Regions from separate parts of the Paenibacillus sp. FSL R7-0312 genome, predicted to be linked through region 2. Evidence: riboswitches for the same ligand, from Rfam matches in the RefSeq annotation. Region 2 holds a riboswitch; the other holds the start of a gene.
What was found. A riboswitch is a leader RNA that binds a small molecule or an ion and turns the genes downstream of it on or off. The one in region 2 is predicted to bind cyclic di-AMP.
Positions count from the first base shown of each region.

Region 1 (5,169 bases), 3.5 Mb from region 2:
CATCCGTTACTGTTTGGTCTACCGCTGGGGCTGTCGTTTCTTCCGGTGCAGTTGTAGCTTCTGCAGTTGTTGCAGGTGCCGTAGTTGCCGCTCCTCCGTTATTGACTGCATTGTTATTCCCGCATGCGGATAGTAACAACGTCGTGGTCATGAGTCCGGCCATAGCCAGCTTCATGCTTGTTGATCTTTGCAGGTTGAACGAAAACATATAATACCCCTCCTGTATATACATTCATTATTGGTCAAAGGTGATTGTGGCCTTCGCCTCACATAAACTGATGATATTGATTCTCATTCTCTCTGTCAACTAAATTATCTGGTTCCATGTACACTCACACTGCGCATAACAAAAAACGGCTGCTCCCGCAACCTGCGGAAACAACCGTTATACATATAAAGGGTATGTCTATTTGTGCAAATGATACGGCACAGTTGCTATAACGATATCCTTCTGATTCATCAGATAAGAGCGGATGAACAAGCTGGTCTGATTATGCAGAATCGCCTGCCACCAATGCTTCGTAACAAATTGCGGAATGAGTACAGTAATATGGTCTGTTGAAGCGGTTTTCCACTCCACCGTATCGATGAATTTCACCAGCGGGCGGATGATGCTGCGGTAACGCGAGCGGAGTACAATCAGGCGAACCCCAGGGTTCCACTCTTCCCACTTCTGTTCCATTTTGTGAATCTCTTCTTCATCGAATCCGACATATACAGCCACCACATTCTCAGTCAATGACTTCGCATAGCTGATTGAATGCAGTACCGCGCGGGTGACACCGGCAACAGGTACAACCACTGTGCTTCCTTTAATGCAAGGTTTATCCGTAGCCGGACAAATGCGCAGCTGATCGGCAATATTCATATAATGGCGGTGAATCCGGTGGAACACGATGATTACAAGCGGCAGGAAGATGAAGGCCATCCATACACTCGAGAATTTAGTAATAATGAAGATGAGCGTAATGGTCAAGGTTGTGAGCATGCCTACTGTATTCACTGCGAATTTGCTCTGCCAGCCCTTAGGCTTGGTTCTGTACCACTGGACCATCATGCCAAGCTGTGAAAGGGTAAACGGAATGAATACCCCAACGGCGTATAATGGAATCAACCCTTCGGTATTACCGTGAAAAGCGGCTACAAGCACAGCCGACATTACGCCGAGGAAAATAATGCCGTTGGAGAATCCCAGCCGGTCTCCGCGTACCATGAAGGCGTGGGGTAAATATTTGTCTTTGGCGAACATGAATGCCAGCAGCGGGAATGCCGAATACGCTGTATTCGCCGCCAGGAACAAGATTACTGCGGTGATGCCTTGGATGAAGAAGTACAAACCGCCGCGGCCAAAGGTAGACTCGGTAATCTGCGACACAACCGTTGCTTTCTCGTTCGGCATGATACCGTACCAATAAGCCAAAAGCGTAATCCCCGTGAACATAGCCCCGAGAATCAGACCCATAAGCACCAGTGTTTTAGCCGCATTTTTCTCAGCCGGTGCTTTGAAGTTAGGGATCGCATTAGATACAGCTTCTACCCCGGTCAGTGCCGAACAGCCGGAGCTGAAGGCCTTAAGCAGAAGGAACATACTGACATTCGATACCGCCGAGCCGATCTCAGGAACCTGGGCATGAGCACCGCCGGTTGCATACTTGAAGACTCCCGCGATAATCAGCACAAAGATGGAGACGACGAACAGATATACCGGAATGGCTATGAATGAAGCTGATTCAGTAACCCCCCGCAGATTGACAATCGTTAAGAGCAGAATGACAGTAACCGCTATAAGTACACTATGATTATGAAGACCCGGGAACGCTGATGTGATCGCATCCGTTCCCGCCGAGGCGCTTACCGCCACCGTTAAAATATAATCCACCAGCAAAGAGCCTCCGGCAAGCAAGCCGGTATGAACCCCGAGATTAGTTTTGGCGACAATATAGGCGCCTCCGCCCTGCGGATAAGCAAAAATGGTCTGCCGATAAGACAGGATTAAGATGACCAGCAGGCCCAATACGGCTAATGCAATTGGCAATGAGTACCAGATAGCTGTGAAGCCTGCGGCCACGAGTACAATTAAGATTTGTTCTGTTCCGTAGGCTACAGACGAGAGCGCATCAGAAGACAGGACAGCCAGTGCTTTCACCTTGGATAACTTTTCATGATCGAGTTCGTTCGACTTCATCGGACGCCCGATCAATAGTCGTTTTACCTTGCTTACCATTGTAGTAACATTTCCTCTCTTTGTTAAGTTGAAACGGCAGTACCGCGCGCTGTTTTCATAAGTGGATTTCATAAATGCAGGCACAGAAATAGGCATACGGAAATGATCCGCATGCCTTGAGTGCATGGTCATTATCCCACTATTGCTTACGAGGTTAGCTGGCGGATTCGGGCTGTGGTAGCCCTACGGTTTTCGAGTCTGCTGACCCGCTTCCGATTCACCCCGTTGGCACTCGGCCAAGTTTGGTTCCCCCGTTTTTCCTTCCGGAAAATTCAGCGCATATTCAACTTCTCACAAGGACTAATATTAATCTACAATGACTCTTCCGTAAAGCGTTGAAACAAATGAAAAAAGAATGAAAAACAACCAAAACAACCAAATCCATGATCCGGTATGTCTTGATCTTTCATTCTCTTTCATTATCACTTTATCGCGTGATTTTACAGCATTTCTGCTTAATAATTTACACTCAATTTAAGGGAAATAGTTACTCTTCATTCTGCCTGACGGCTTCTTACTCACCTGCATCCTCTTTACGCCCTGTCCATAGCAGAATTGTGATTAATGCGAACGCAATGAGTGCCAGCAGCGGGATGGTGATGAATCCGAAATAATTCAGATAATCCGTGTTGCACGGGACACCGATTGTACATGGAAGCACCTTGCTAAGTGCCGGAATTTTCTGCTCTGCGTAATGATAGATCGAAATGCTTCCGCCAATCAAACTTAAGGGCAGCACATAAGGGATAATGCGCTTATCCCCCCGGTAAGTGGCGATTCCGAGCAAAATAAGCTGCGGGTACATAAATATCCGCTGAAACCAGCATAGCTTGCAGGGCTCATATTTCAGCACTTCACTGAGATACAGACTGCCTGCTACAGCAACAACCGAGACGAACCAGGCCAAGTAGAGACAATTCCGGCGGCAGAATGCAGAGAATTTATTCATTGTGCAGCCACAGCTTCCGCAGCTACCTTGATTTGAGCATCAATTTCCTCCATATTAAAAGGTTCATTCACCTTGACTCCATTCACAAACAGTGATGGCGTGTTGGTTACACCGGTGTCTGTGCCAACCTGGATATCTCTCTCCAGTTCGCTTTCATAGGTCTTGTCTTCAATATCCTTACGCAGCAGGTCGAAGTCAATGGGCAGTTCTAATTGCTGTGCCAGACTTACCAGGAAGTCCGGTGTTGCCCACTCCACCTTTTCTTCACCCTGGTTAGCATAGATGGCATCGAAGAATTTCCAGAAAGCCTCTTCATTCTGATGATATACGGACAGTGCCGCTAGTGAAGCTGTTCTCGAATCTGTACCAATAAAGGCCAGGTTGACGAAGTAAAAGGCTGCTTTATCCTGATTGACATACTCCTGAACGATTTGCGGTTTAATCACCCCGGTGAACTGGGCGCAAGCCGGACATTTGTAATCGCCGAATTCAACGATTTTGACTGGAGCATCTTCTTTGCCCAGCCGTGCCATTTCACTGTAATTGAAGTCAACGGGAGCCGCAGCAGATCCTGTGGTTGAGCCGTCCTTCGAGGCCAGCATGAATAATCCCACAAAAATAATAACGACTAACGCCACTGTACTCACGATCAGGATTCTCGTTTTCTGCTTCTGCTGCTCCTGCTCTGCCCGGCGTTTCTCCTGCTTGCTCATCTGGGGAAGCGCGACATTGTTCTTTTTCGGTTTGCTCAAAGAGAGTTCCTTTCTGTCCATAGGACTTTCGTGATAAAAGATAAGTTACTTTAAAATTATATAATTAAAGTTCTCTCCTTGGCAAACTCTACATTATACGGCTTTGGTAGTCGCAGGCACTCCGCTGTCTTCATTTTCTTGGTTGTAAATCAGCTCCGGCGATAAATCCAGCGACTGTAGCACAATTCTGAAAAAGAACTGGGTCCCGCCGCCCGGCGCCGGTTCCGCCCATATTTCTCCCTGCATAAGCTCCACCAGCTTCTTGCAAATGGCCAATCCCAGACCGGTACCCGGATATTTACGCGTGTGGGAAGCATCCACCTGGGAAAAGGATTGGAACAGCAGCTGCAGCTTATCCGGCGGAATGCCAATGCCCGTATCATGCACTTTGAATTGCAGCGTCTCAGACGCTCCCTCCAGGCCGCAGGACTCAACAGTAACTGTAACCGCTCCCGAAGGAGTGAATTTCACCGCATTGCCGATTAAGTTAACCAGGATCTGACGGATCCTTGCAATGTCTCCTACGAACTTGCCGGGAAGCCCCTCTTCTACAGACAGCACAAACGACAGTTGCTTGTCTCTGGTGATCACTTCGAACAGATCCATACACTCCTGCAGCAGCACATTCAGCTGAAACGGCTCCTGGTTCAACACGAGACCCTCTGCTTCCAGGCGGGAAATATCGAGAACATCACTCATTACATGGAGCAACGCCTGGCTGCTGGTACTCTGCAGCTTCAGCAGCTCCAGATGCTCGGGCTTGCTGATCTCTTCGGCCAGCAGCTGATTGATGCCGATAATTCCGTTCAATGGCGTACGGATTTCATGGCTCATTGTCGCCATAAATTCGCTTTTCATCCTGGCTGCACTCTCTGCCGCGTCCCGGGCTTGAATCAGTTCATGCTGGTACTGCATCAGGGCAGTGACATCCTCGGCAACGATATAGACCAGCTGTTGCTTATTGTGAAGCAATGGAAACACCGTTACGCTGCAGATCATCTGCTGGCCGTCCCTGGTGATTACCTTCAGCTCCAGCTTGGAGGACTTCCCTTGGGAGGCATTGCGCACAGCTTCCTTGACTGCGGCTTCATCCCTGGCACTGTACAGGATGTTCTTGAATTCCCCCAGTTCTTCTCTTCCGTATCCCGTGGTATACCGCAGGGAAGGATTAGCACTGATGATCTTCTTAAGGGCCGGATCAATACATAGCACCATATCCGGGCTATGCTCGAACAAGGCCATAT
Region 1 covers NZ_JBBORE010000001.1:4,785,834-4,791,002, reverse strand. Annotated here, with positions in the region: gene MKX70_RS21050 (iron-hydroxamate ABC transporter substrate-binding protein) at 1-208, opposite strand, end outside; gene MKX70_RS21045 (APC family permease) at 407-2,224, opposite strand; cyclic di-AMP (ydaO/yuaA leader) riboswitch at 2,353-2,512, opposite strand; gene MKX70_RS21040 (disulfide oxidoreductase) at 2,739-3,173, opposite strand; gene MKX70_RS21035 (DsbA family protein) at 3,170-3,925, opposite strand; gene MKX70_RS21030 (ATP-binding protein) at 4,019-5,169, opposite strand, start outside.
Region 1: it holds a riboswitch for cyclic di-AMP, as region 2 does, so the genes downstream of both, MKX70_RS21045 (APC family permease) here and MKX70_RS05275 (C40 family peptidase) in region 2, are expected to answer to the same signal.

Region 2 (5,169 bases):
TAATTCCGCCGTAGAACTGGCCCTCCGGTGTACGGTCCACAGCAACCCAGACCACCCAGACCTGTCTTCCTTCCGGTACATCCTCACGGTTCACGGAGAACTTAATCCCCTTCTCCACTTTGCTCTTGGCATGCATGGCACCGATATCGATAACGGCGATACCTTGATCAATAATAACAGGCGATACATTACCCAGATCAATGGAGCCTGCCCCGAAGCCTTTATGCTTACTCTTGGCATTCACAATATTCAAGGCAATCTGCTTTTTGCCCTCTGGTTGTACGTTATCCACAAGTGCACATCCTTTCCATTCACTAATTATTTAATTTTAGCTAATAATGCGCCGATTGCAAACATATACATCCCGTAGATGCTTGTCACGGGAGGAATCACAGTATGAAGCCACATTCATTAAGGTATACCCTCATCTTCGCAGCTCTGGCTGTTCTCACCTTGCTTGGAGGCGGAATATGGTTTCTTTCAGGGCACAGCCCTGCCGTATGGACTGCCTCTGCCCCAAAAGAGGCCAAGTCCCCCGCCGTCCTGCCGCAGCAGCAAATTGTGCAGTCCACTCTTCCGGAGATTACTCCGCCTCCGGTGTCGGAGGTTTTAAGCCAGCGTGTGGTGGAATACCACATGGATGTTCAACTGCTGGCCGATACGGGAACCTTAGCAGCTTCCGAAACGGTGACCTGGATCCATCCGGGCAAAAAACCGGTCCAAGAGCTCTATTTTCACCTTTACCCCAATGCATTCGCTTCCGGCAATACAACCTTTATGAAGGAATCCGGAGGAACGCTCCGGGGCGACTCCATGCCTGCGGGCGGATACGGCAGCCTGACGCTGACGGATCTGCGGACCTCCGAGGGGATTTCGCTAATGCAGCGCACCCAGTATGTGCAGCCTGACGACGGCAATGTGAATGACAAGACCCTGCTTAAGGTCCACCTGCCCCAGCCGGTAAACGGTGGTGAGAGCGTAACACTCAAACTCCAGTTTGAGGTCAAGCTGCCGAAAATATTCGCCCGTATGGGAACCGCCGGCAACTTCGTCATGGCCGGCCAGTGGTTTCCCAAGCTCAGCGTCTACGAGCCCGCTGGCACAAGGGGAGTACAGGAGGAAGGCTGGAATCTGCATCAGTACCATGGCACATCTGAGTTCTACAGTGACTTCGGTATTTACAATGTAACCATCTCCGTCCCGTCCGATTACAAGGTTGCCGCCACCGGATTTCCGGTGAAGAACGCGCGGCTGGTACAGGACCGCAAAATCTATCAGTTCTACGCAGATGATGTTCATGACTTCGCCTGGGCGGCATCGCCGGATTTTGTGGTTGCCGAGAAGGCCTTCTCCGCGCCGCAGGTGCCCGGAGTAAAGATCAAGCTCTATCTGGACCCGCTGCATAAGGATCTTCAGGAGCGCTACTTCCAGGCCGCAGAGGCTGCCCTGACCGCCTTCAGCAAATGGTATGGCCCGTATCCTTACTCCACCTTATCCATTGTAGTCCCGCCTGAATCTGGCAATGGGGCCGGGGGGATGGAATATCCGACGCTGATCACTGCCTTCGGTGCTGCCGAGGCATCGCCCGGCACTTCGCTTGAACGGACCGTGATCCATGAGATCGGTCACCAGTATTTCTATGGCATGGTCGCCAGCAATGAATTCGAGGAGGCGTGGCTGGACGAGAGCTTCACCTCATATGCCGAAGACCGGCTGATGGAGCAGGAATATGGCGTTGCCTCAAGCCTCCCGCTGCAGTCCAGTCTGGTCTCCTCCTCGCAGCCGCTCAATCTGGAGACGTGGAAATACACCGGAGATGATGCCTACACACGCAATGTCTATATCCGGGGCAAGCTGGTGCTCCGTGACATCGAACGGTTAGCAGGAGCCAAGAACATGGATGCCATTCTCGCTGCCTATGCCCGTAAATACCGCTTCAAGCATCCCTCGACCGCTGACTTCCAGAAGATTGTGGAGAAAGTGACCAAGCAATCCTGGCAGACTTATTTTGACCAGTACGTCTACAGCGGCGGAGCCCCTGATTTTGCAGTAGACGACATCAGGCTCACAGCTAAACGGGACGGCGGCAACGGAGCAGGCATTCAATATGATGCTGTAGTTGAGGTAAGTAACAAGGGCAGCCATTATGGGGATGTCCCTGTAAAATTTATTTTCTCGGACGGGTACTCGGTTCAGCAATACTGGAACGGCGAAGGGAAGACAACATCGTTTGAATTATCGTATAAAGCACCTCTGGTCTCCGCCGAGATTGATCCGGGACATTCCATACTGCTGGAGAGCAAGCATCTCAATAATTTCAGAATGGCGGAGCTTGAGCACAATACTCTTTCCCGCTGGACGCTCAGTGCGACGACACTGCTTGAAACCCTGCTCGGAACTCTTGTCTGGTGAGGTGAAGGATTGTGAAAATTTCGATAACCCGCGGTTGGCACAGCATGAAAGAGCAATTTTATATCCTGATTCTGCTATTTATCTACCGGCTGTTCTGGGGCTACTTCATGTACAAATTCATTAAAAGCGCCGTCGTTCCGGTACTGCTGCGCTATCCGGATGCGAATGCCGGCGGCAGTAGCATAGGCAGGCTGCTGTATTATATTGAGGGGCAGGCTGCGTTGCACACGGACCCGGACGTCCGGCAATGGCTATGGCTGCTCTTGGCACTGACTGTGTTGCGGCTGCTGCTCTCCCCCTTTATCCGGGCGGGCCTGCTGCACGAGCTTCACCAGGAACGTGCCGGGGAGCGCGGACTGTTCTTTTTTCCCGGGATGAAGCGTTATGGTCTGCCTGTACTGCTGTTCAGTCTCGTTGAATGGGCGCTGGCCCTTCTGCCGCTCTATTGGCTGTTGCCGAAGATGTACCGTCTGCTTCTGAACGGCATTCTCGATTATCCGCTGCTGCTGACGCTCGTGCCTTATGTGCTGGGCTGGCTCGTCTACCTCTTCCTTATCCGCAAGCTGCTGCTGTATATGCAGTTCGGTTATACCGCCGGCACGGGCATGTTCACTTCGCTGCTGATCTGTCTGAAAGTCCTTCTGCACTCCATCGGGATATCTGTCATTTTGGGCGCAGGAAGTCTGGTGATGCTGATCCTCTGCGGCGCTGCAGCGCTCTTCTTTCCGGGTCTCCCGGCCCTGCTCCTGCGCCAGGCTGCCCCTCTGCCATCCACTCTATTCAAAATGTGGGGCATAGCCGCGCAGTATCATCTCTGGTCCAGTAAATCATTCCCACAATAATCGGCCGCCAAAACGGCATACTAAAAGAGTCATCGCCCCTCTGGTGAGGTGCATGACTCTTTTTTGTTTACAGCTGCGACAAGTGCATTTGCAAAACTGTAAATCCTTTGGTACAATGATGCCTGTACTACTAGTAACAAATTTGTAATCTTTCAAATGGAATTATGCAGCTATGTAACCGAAGCCATTAACCTTATGTCGATATGTCACTATTCTGGTGCACAAAACGCCGAATTCCCAGCACCGGGGAGTGGGGGAACCATATTTTGGGTGAATTGATCTCGCTTTAGAGGGGTCATAGGGGAACCTTCTACCGAATCCTTAAGCTAACCTCGCAGGCCTTGGAAGGAGTACATCTTTTGAGAAGTCAGAACTTTAAGAAGAAATGCACCGCAGCAGCGCTAGGTCTTGTGATGGTATTTACACTCGGAGCGGGCAGCGCTTTCGCAGATTCCAAAATGGATACTGTGATCTCAAAAACCATTGGAACGTCATATAAAACCGGGGGCACCAGCACCAGCGGCTTTGATTGTTCCGGATTCACCAAATACGTATTCAAGAGTATCGGCCTGACCTTGCCGCGCACCTCTAAGGCACAGTACAGCGTTGGAACAGCCGTATCCAAGAGTAATTTGCGTTCCGGTGATTTGGTATTCTTCAATACCCTGGGCAACGGAGTTTCCCATGTCGGTATTTATGTTGGCAATGGAAAATTCGCACAATCCTCCACTTCGCGTGGTGTAACCATCAGTTCGCTGAGTCAGGCATACTGGGCCAACCGCTACGTTGGCGCTAAAAGAGTAATGAGCACAACAGCCTACCAAGCTGTCGCTTACGATTGAACCCTTGAACATTTCCTCGAATATTTGTACCTCTAACATCTAAATGTAACTTATACGAGCCCGGTTTTGATTATTGCCGTAATCATTTCCGGGTTTTTCCTTTTCCTTATTCTACCTTTTACACTCATCTGCAGGCCCTGAAACACCTTTTTATCCCAAATCCAAAGAAAATTCATCAACAGCTCACCCGCTGCGTTAAATATGAGTCTTTCTATGCAGCTATAACTCTAAAAAACGCAAAAAAAATGCATTAATATGTTATAAGTGATTGCCAAGCGCCCTAGTCTTTGCTACAATTATCGCAGTGAGCTTTTAGTAACATTTTTGTAATTATTGAATCGCTTTTAACAAAGGTTTTGTCATGTATTGAATAACAGCTAATCCTAATCAACAGTCGTGCCGAGTTCCCTAAAGATTTAGGGAAACGGGGGAACCAACTTTGGGTGAATTGACCTCCTATTCTAAGAGGGGTCATAGGGGACCTTCAACCGAACCCTTAAGCTAACCTCGTAGGCATTTGGAAGGGGTATTTACTTTTGAAGAAGAAGCTAGCAGCCGCAGTACTAAGCTTTTCCATCATCTTCACCATTGGAGCAGGAAGCGCTTTCGCGGATTCCAAAATGGATAAAGTTATCGACAAAGCCATCGGGACCAAATACGTATCCGGCGGTGTATCCACGAACGGTTTTGATTGCTCCGGATTTACAATGTATGTTTTTGATAAGATCGGAATTAACCTGCCCCACCAATCCGGCTCCCAATATCAGATGGGCACTGCTATATCCCGTGATGAGATGAGACCGGGCGATCTTGTATTCTTCAATACAAGCGGCAAAGGCGTTTCCCATGTCGGTATTTATGTTGGTGACGGTGAGTTCGCACATGCTTCTTCCTCGCGTGGTGTAACCATCAGTTCGCTGAGTGACAGCTACTACGTCAACCGCTACGTTGGCGCCAAACGGATTATGAGTACAGATGCTTACAAGACTGTAGCTACTGATTCCGAAGACAATGACGATGTGCAATAATTTGTCCTAAATATAAGCGCTTTTCCAGGATTTTTGCCGAAATCT
Region 2 covers NZ_JBBORE010000001.1:1,244,648-1,249,816, forward strand. Annotated here, with positions in the region: gene MKX70_RS05260 (YwhD family protein) at 1-292, opposite strand, end outside; gene MKX70_RS05265 (M1 family metallopeptidase) at 397-2,412, shown strand; gene MKX70_RS05270 (hypothetical protein) at 2,457-3,254, shown strand; cyclic di-AMP (ydaO/yuaA leader) riboswitch at 3,472-3,610, shown strand; gene MKX70_RS05275 (C40 family peptidase) at 3,668-4,096, shown strand; cyclic di-AMP (ydaO/yuaA leader) riboswitch at 4,484-4,627, shown strand; gene MKX70_RS05280 (C40 family peptidase) at 4,633-5,124, shown strand.